Cyanobium sp. PCC 7001: one gene and its partner. The protein of the gene in region 1 interacts with the protein of each later gene in a pairwise test. Links are inferred from orthologs where the notes say so. Each region holds a gene or a part of one and is shown in the gene's direction. Other genes may lie near its edges. The genes, in order: CPCC7001_RS03870 and CPCC7001_RS12745.

The links.
Region 2: the proteins of CPCC7001_RS03870 (region 1) and CPCC7001_RS12745 interact in binary tests that used the Escherichia coli proteins (3 or more experiments, as listed by UniProt). The link is inferred for Cyanobium sp. PCC 7001 from one-to-one orthologs.

The regions. Positions count from the first base shown.
Region 1 is NZ_DS990556.1:791,247-794,443, forward strand. Bases 227-3,111 are described here. They hold CPCC7001_RS03870 (penicillin-binding protein 2), read left to right. Parts: upstream 227-684; coding sequence 685-2,538; downstream 2,539-3,111. Other genes in these bases: CPCC7001_RS03865 (hypothetical protein), read left to right, coding at 227-559; CPCC7001_RS03875 (transaldolase), read left to right, coding at 2,637-3,111. Also shown: CPCC7001_RS03860 (CPBP family intramembrane glutamic endopeptidase), read left to right, coding at 1-23; more of CPCC7001_RS03865, read left to right, coding at 86-226; more of CPCC7001_RS03875, read left to right, coding at 3,112-3,197. UniProt on the Escherichia coli protein: Essential cell division protein that catalyzes cross-linking of the peptidoglycan cell wall at the division septum. Required for localization of FtsN.
Region 2 is NZ_DS990556.1:2,620,678-2,623,772, reverse strand. The notes cover bases 59-2,841. They hold CPCC7001_RS12745 (FtsW/RodA/SpoVE family cell cycle protein), read left to right. Parts: upstream 59-722; coding sequence 723-1,961; downstream 1,962-2,841. Other genes in these bases: CPCC7001_RS12735 (cytochrome c biogenesis protein ResB), read left to right, coding at 2,710-2,841; CPCC7001_RS12740 (cytochrome c biogenesis CcdA family protein), read left to right, coding at 1,971-2,699; CPCC7001_RS12750 (phycobilisome linker polypeptide), read left to right, coding at 291-491; apcB (allophycocyanin subunit beta), read left to right, coding at 59-255. In the rest of the region: more of apcB, read left to right, coding at 1-58; more of CPCC7001_RS12735, read left to right, coding at 2,842-3,095.

The DNA.
Region 1 (3,197 bases):
ACCTGCTGCTGCTGGCCGGCTGAAGCGGCCAGCCTTGCTGCGGAGACGGCGGGATGGTTCACTTGCGCAGTGTTCCGCTGCACCCGTGGTCGCCTCCTTCTCGCCTTGGCAGGCCCCGTCCCAGCGGCGCCCTGACGGGCTCGGCCAGCACCGGGCCAACGGTTCCGCTCCCCTGACCCTCATCCACGGCTCCCTCTCAGCCCAGACCGTGGCGCGCCAGGCCCCCTGGCTGGCCGGCCTGCACCGGGTGGCGGATGGCACCCTCGTGGGTCTGGGCGTGTGCATGCTCGGCCTCAGCGCCCTCACGCTCCACTGGCAGAACCACTGGGGCAGGAGCTTCGAAAAACTGGAATCGGCCCAGGTGCTCGAGCACCGGATGCAGGAGTCGGCAGCCCTGCTGGAACAGCACCACCTGGCCACCATGGGCAAGCCCGGACGGCTCGTTCCCACCAGCAGTCACCAGTTGATCCACCTGCCGACCCCGAAGGCCGCGCAGGCCCCCGCCCTGCCGCCCCTGCTCCGGCAGCTCAGCGTGAAGAACGTGCCTGCCGGCTACTGACCCCGCCAGGGCCGATCGCGTGCCCGCCGCCACCTGATCGCCTCCAGCCGGCATCCAGCGGACGGGATCTTCCCGCTCCCCCCTCGCCCTTCCTCCACGCCCTGTCGCCTCGATCTGTCGCCTCGATGGCCCAGCCCGCCGCTCCCCACAGACCCCGCCGCCCCACCGCCACCCGGCCGGGGCGGCCGGTGCGCACGGGCCGGGTGGTGGCGATGCAGCCGTTGCCCACCCAACGCCTACTGCTGGTCTACGGCCTGCTGAGCGCCGGCCTGCTCGGCCTGGGGGCCCGGCTGGCGTGGCTGCAGGTGATCGACAGCCACAACCTCCAGAGCCGGGCCCGGGCCATCCAGACCCAGTCGGTGGCACCGATCGGCAAGCGCCGCACGATCGTGGACCGCAACGGCCGGCTGGTGGCGCTCGATGAGGAACGCTTCACGCTCTGGGCCCACCCGCGTTACTTCAACTTCCCGGGGGACGATCCCCAGAAGGTGCGCCGCCCCGAGGAAGTGGCCGAACGCCTCGCCGCCGTGCTCGCCCAGCCCAAGGAGGCGCTCCTGGCCACCATGGGCGGCCGTCGCAGCGGGGTGAAGCTGCAGACGGACATCGACCCTGAAACCGCCAAACGTCTGCGGCAGCTCAACATCAGCGGTCTGGATCTGGAGCCCTACCCCCAGCGGGTGTATCCCCAGGGGAGCCTGTTCGCCAATGTGGTGGGCTTCCTCAACCTGGAGCGGGTGCCGCAGGCCGGGCTGGAACAGAGCCGCGACAGCGACCTCAAACGCCACGAAACCACCCTTCAGATGCGCCGGGGCGCCGATGGCACCCCCCTGCCGGAGGGCATCGCCGCCGGATCCCTCTACGGCGACGACCTGCGGCTGCAGCTGACCCTCGACGCCCGCCTGCAGCAGGTGGCCCAGCGGGCCCTGGCCGACCAGGTGAAGACCTGGAAGGCCAAGCGGGGGGCCGCCCTGGTGATGGACGTGCGCAACGGCGAGATGCTCGCCCTCGCCTCGGTGCCCACCTACGACCCCAACCGGTTCTGGAGCTTCAAGCCCGGCCTGTTCCGGGAATGGTCCGTGCAGGACCTCTACGAGCCCGGCTCCACCTTCAAGCCGATCAACCTGGCCATCGCGCTCCAGGAGAAGGCGATCCAGCCCGACGGCAAGGTGTTCGACAACGGCTCCCTCACCATCGGCGGCTGGCCGATCTTCAACCACAACCGCCAGGGCAACGGCCTGATCGACTTCCCCACGGTGCTGGAGGCCTCCAGCAATGTGGCCATGGTGAAGGCCATGAGCCAGGTGAAGCGGGAACGCTTCTGGACCTGGCTGAGCACGATCGGCATCGACGAGCGTCCGGACACCGACCTCCCCGGCGCCGTGGCGGGCGAGCTCAAGGACCGCAAGACCTTCGTGAGCCATCCGATCGAGCCGGCGGTGGCCGCCTTTGGCCAGGGGTTCTCGCTCACCCCCCTCAAGCTGCTTCAGCTCCACGCCATGCTGGCCAACGGCGGCCGTCTGGTGAGCCCCCACATCACCCGGGGCCTGCGCTCCGGCGATGCGCTGGCCCCCACCCCCGGCGGTGGCGGGCTGCAGGTGCTCGATCCCAAGGTCACCAGGATCGTGATGGGCTGGATGGAGAGCGTGGTGGCCAACAGCAAGAGTCTCGGCATCCACATTCCCGGCTACCGCATCGGCGGCAAGACGGGCACGGCCCAGAAAGCCGAACGGGGGGTGTACATCCCCGGCGCCCTGATCACCAGCTTCGTGGGCCATCTGCCCATCGACGATCCGCGCTACGTGGTGCTCGTGGTGGTGGATGAACCCAAGGGCGGCAACACCTACGGCTCCACGGTGGCAGCCCCGGTGGCGCGCAAGATCATCGATGCCCTGGTGGTGCTCGAGAAGCTGCCCCCCTCCGATCCGTCGGCGGTGACCAACACCACCGCGAAGGCATCCGCCAGCCCGGTGCAGGACTGAACCGGCCCTCTGTGGCCATTCAGCCATGCGCCCAAGCCCGAACAGGGCAGAGCGGCTGATCTGGCTAGCGTGCGGTCATTCCGGGATCCACGCTGGCCATGGCCAACCTGCTCGACCAACTCTCCGCCATGACCGTGGTGGTGGCCGACACCGGCGATATCGAGGCGATCCAGCAGTTCACCCCCCGGGATGCCACCACCAACCCCTCCCTGATCCTGGCGGCCGCCCAGATTCCCGCCTACCAGGAGCTGATCGACCGCTCCCTGCGGGAATCGCGTGAGGCGATCGGCGCCGATGCCGGAGCCGATGCGGTGGTGCGCGAGGCCCTCGACGAGATCTGCGTGACCTTCGGCAAGGAGATCCTCAAGATCGTGCCCGGGCGGGTGTCCACCGAGGTGGACGCGCGGCTCAGCTACGACACCGAGGGCACGATCGCCAAGGCCCGCCGGCTGATCGAGCTCTATGACCAGGCCGGCATCGGCAAGGAGCGGGTGCTGATCAAGGTGGCCTCCACCTGGGAGGGCATCCGTGCCGCCGAGATCCTGGAGAAGGAAGGCATCCACTGCAACCTCACCCTCCTGTTCTCCTTCGCCCAGGCCGTGGCCTGCGCCGAGGCGGGGGTGACCCTGATCTCCCCCTTCGTGGGGCGCATCCTCGAC
Region 2 (3,095 bases), 1.8 Mb from region 1 along the record:
GCCGCCTGCATCCGCGACCTGGACTACTACCTCCGCTACGCCACCTACGCCATGCTGGCTGGCGACACCTCGATTCTCGACGAGCGCGTGCTCAACGGCCTCAAGGAAACCTACAACTCCCTGGGTGTGCCCATCGGGGCCACCGTGCAGTCGATCCAGGCCATGAAGGAAGTCACCGCCTCCCTTGTGGGGCCTGATGCTGGCCGCGAGATGGCGGTCTATTTCGACTACATCTGCTCTGGTCTGGGCAACTGATCCAGCGTCTCTGGACCCCCTCCAAGGATCTTTCCATGCGTCTGTTCAAGGTCACTGCCTGCATTCCCTGTCCGGAGAAATCCCGCACCCAGCGCGAACTCCAGAACACCTACTTCACCAAGTGGGTGCCCTATGAGAGCTGGTTTGCTGAGCAGCAGCGAATCATGAAGCAGGGCGGCAAGATCCTCAAGGTCGAGCTGGCCACGGGCCGCCGTCAGGTGAACGTGGGCAACTGAGACCAGTCCAGCCAGCAGTCTGCTGAGATCCAGTCTCCGCCGTCGGGATCTTACGCAGCGATTTCCATCTGCACAGCGATTTCCAACAGAATTGCATCCAAAAGCCCGGCCCTGACGGCCGGGCTTTTTTGCTGCCAGCCCCCAGCCCAACGCGCCTGGTCTCGGACAGCTCCTGCGGCGGCCCTGAGACTCGACAAAAGGGGCAGGGAAGCGGCTCAATGGGGAGCCCTGATGGCCTCCTTCCGGCCGGGTTCCTCCACCTTGTCCCGCTCTGCCGCCCTCCCCAATCGTCCTGGCCGCCGCCCGCACCAGGGCGACCTCGCCCGCAGCCTGCTGCCCTGGCCATGGGCGCAATGGCCGGCGGAGGCGCGGCTTCTTCTCGCTCTGGTCGGCCTCTGGAGCGTGATGGGGCTGCTGGTGCTCGGCTCGGCGAGCTGGTGGGTGGCGGAGCGGGAGATGGGCGACGGAGCGTTTTACATCAAGCGCCAGATCATCTGGATGGTGGCCAGTTGGGGGCTGCTCTGGATGGCGGTGCGCACCAGCATCCGCCGATGGCTGCATCTGGCCCCTCTCGCGCTTCTGATCGGCACCCTGCTGGTGGCCGCCACCCTGGTGGTGGGAAGCACCGTCAACGGCGCCAGCCGCTGGCTCGTGCTGGGCCCGATCCAGCTGCAGCCCTCGGAACTGGTGAAGCCCTTCGTGGTGCTGCAGGGTGCTGCCCTCTTCGCCCACTGGCGCCGGATCAGCCTCGATCAGAAATTGCTCTGGCTGGGCGTGTTCGGCGGCCTGATCCTGCTGATCCTCAAGCAGCCGAATCTCAGCACCGCCGCCCTCAGCGGTCTCCTGCTGTGGTTGATGGCCCTGGCAGGCGGCGTCGGCTATCCCCTGCTGCTGGGCGCAGCGGGAGCCGGAGGCCTGCTCGGCACGGCCAGCATCCTGATCAACGAGTACCAGCGCTTGCGGGTGATCTCCTTTCTCGACCCCTGGCGGGATGCCCAGGGGGACGGCTACCAACTGGTTCAGAGCCTGATGGCGATCGGCTCCGGCGGGCTTCTGGGTGAAGGCTTCGGCCTCTCCACCCAGAAGCTTCAATACCTGCCGATTCAGACCACGGATTTCATCTTTGCGGTCTACGCCGAGGAGTTCGGCTTTGTCGGCTCGGCCGTGCTGCTTCTGTTTCTGCTGCTGTTCGGCTTCGTGGGCCTGCGGGTGGCCCTGAGCTGCCGCAGCAACCAGCAACGCCTGGTGGCCATGGGGGCCACGACCCTGCTGATCGGCCAGTCGATCCTGAACATCGCCGTGGCCAGCGGCGCGATGCCCACCACGGGGCTGCCGCTGCCCTTGATCAGCTACGGCGGCAATTCGCTGATGGCGAGCCTGCTGATCTGCGGTCTGCTGATCCGGTGTTCGCTGGAATCCGGCGGCCTCACCCCGGAGCCCCGTCGCCGGAGGCTGCAGCCTTCCCGATAGGGTTGGTTCATGTTGGACTTCGGGGCAAACGCGGCCGACTGGGCCCGCAGCAGCGAGTTGCTGCTCCAGCACTCCCTCAGCCATCCAGGCCCCACAACCCTTCTGGTGGTGTTCGCCGGAGGCCTGCTCACCAGCCTGGGGCCCTGCTCCCTCTCACTGCTGCCGATCACGGTGGCCTACCTGGCCGGCTTCCGGGACTCCGAGGCTCCAGCTCTGCCCTGGCTGCGCAGCGCCTCCTTCGCTGGTGGGATCGTCATGGCCATGGTGCTGCTGGGCCTGGCCAGCGGCCTGCTCGGCAGGGTCTACGGCCAGATCCCCGGCCTGGTTCCCACCCTTGTGGCCCTGCTGGCCGTGGCCATGGGGCTCAATCTGCTGGGGCTGCTGCGGTTCTCCCTGCCGGTGGGTCCCGATCCCGAACGCTGGAGGCAGCGGGTGCCTGCTCCCCTGGCCCCCCTGGCTGCTGGTCTTGCCTTCGGCCTGGCCGCCACACCCTGCACCACCCCAGTGCTCGCCGTGCTTCTGGGCTGGCTCACCCAGATGGGTCAGCCCCTGATGGGCATGCTGCTGCTCACCAGCTTCGGGGCCGGCCAGGTGATGCCCCTCCTGCTGGCTGGCACGGCCGCCGCCACCCTTCCCGGGCTGTTGCGCTTGCGCCAGCTGGGCCAGTGGGTGCCCCCGATCAGCGGTGTGGTCCTGCTGAGCAGCGGCCTGATCACCCTGGTGGCCAACCTCGCCTGATGCCGCGGCCATGACACCCTTGCTCCGTCTGGTGGGCTGGATTGCAGACCTGAAGCTGGCCATCGGCCTGCTGGTGGTGATCGCCGCGGCCAGTGCGGTGGGAACGCTCATTCCCCAGCAGGAAAGCGCCAGCTTCTATCACAAGCTCTATGACCCCCAACCGTGGCTGGGCCTGCTGCCTGGTGACGCCGTTCTGGGGCTCGAGCTGGATCACGTCTACTCCAGCCGCTGGTTTCTGGCCCTGCTGGCCTGGCTGGCGCTCTCCCTGGTGCTGTGCAGCTGGCGGCGCCAGTGGCCCGCGCTGCAGGCAGCCCTGCGCTGGGTCGATTACCGCACCCCGAGGCAGCTCAGCAAACTCACCGTCGCCGAAACCCTGAGCTGCACCGATGCCCTGGC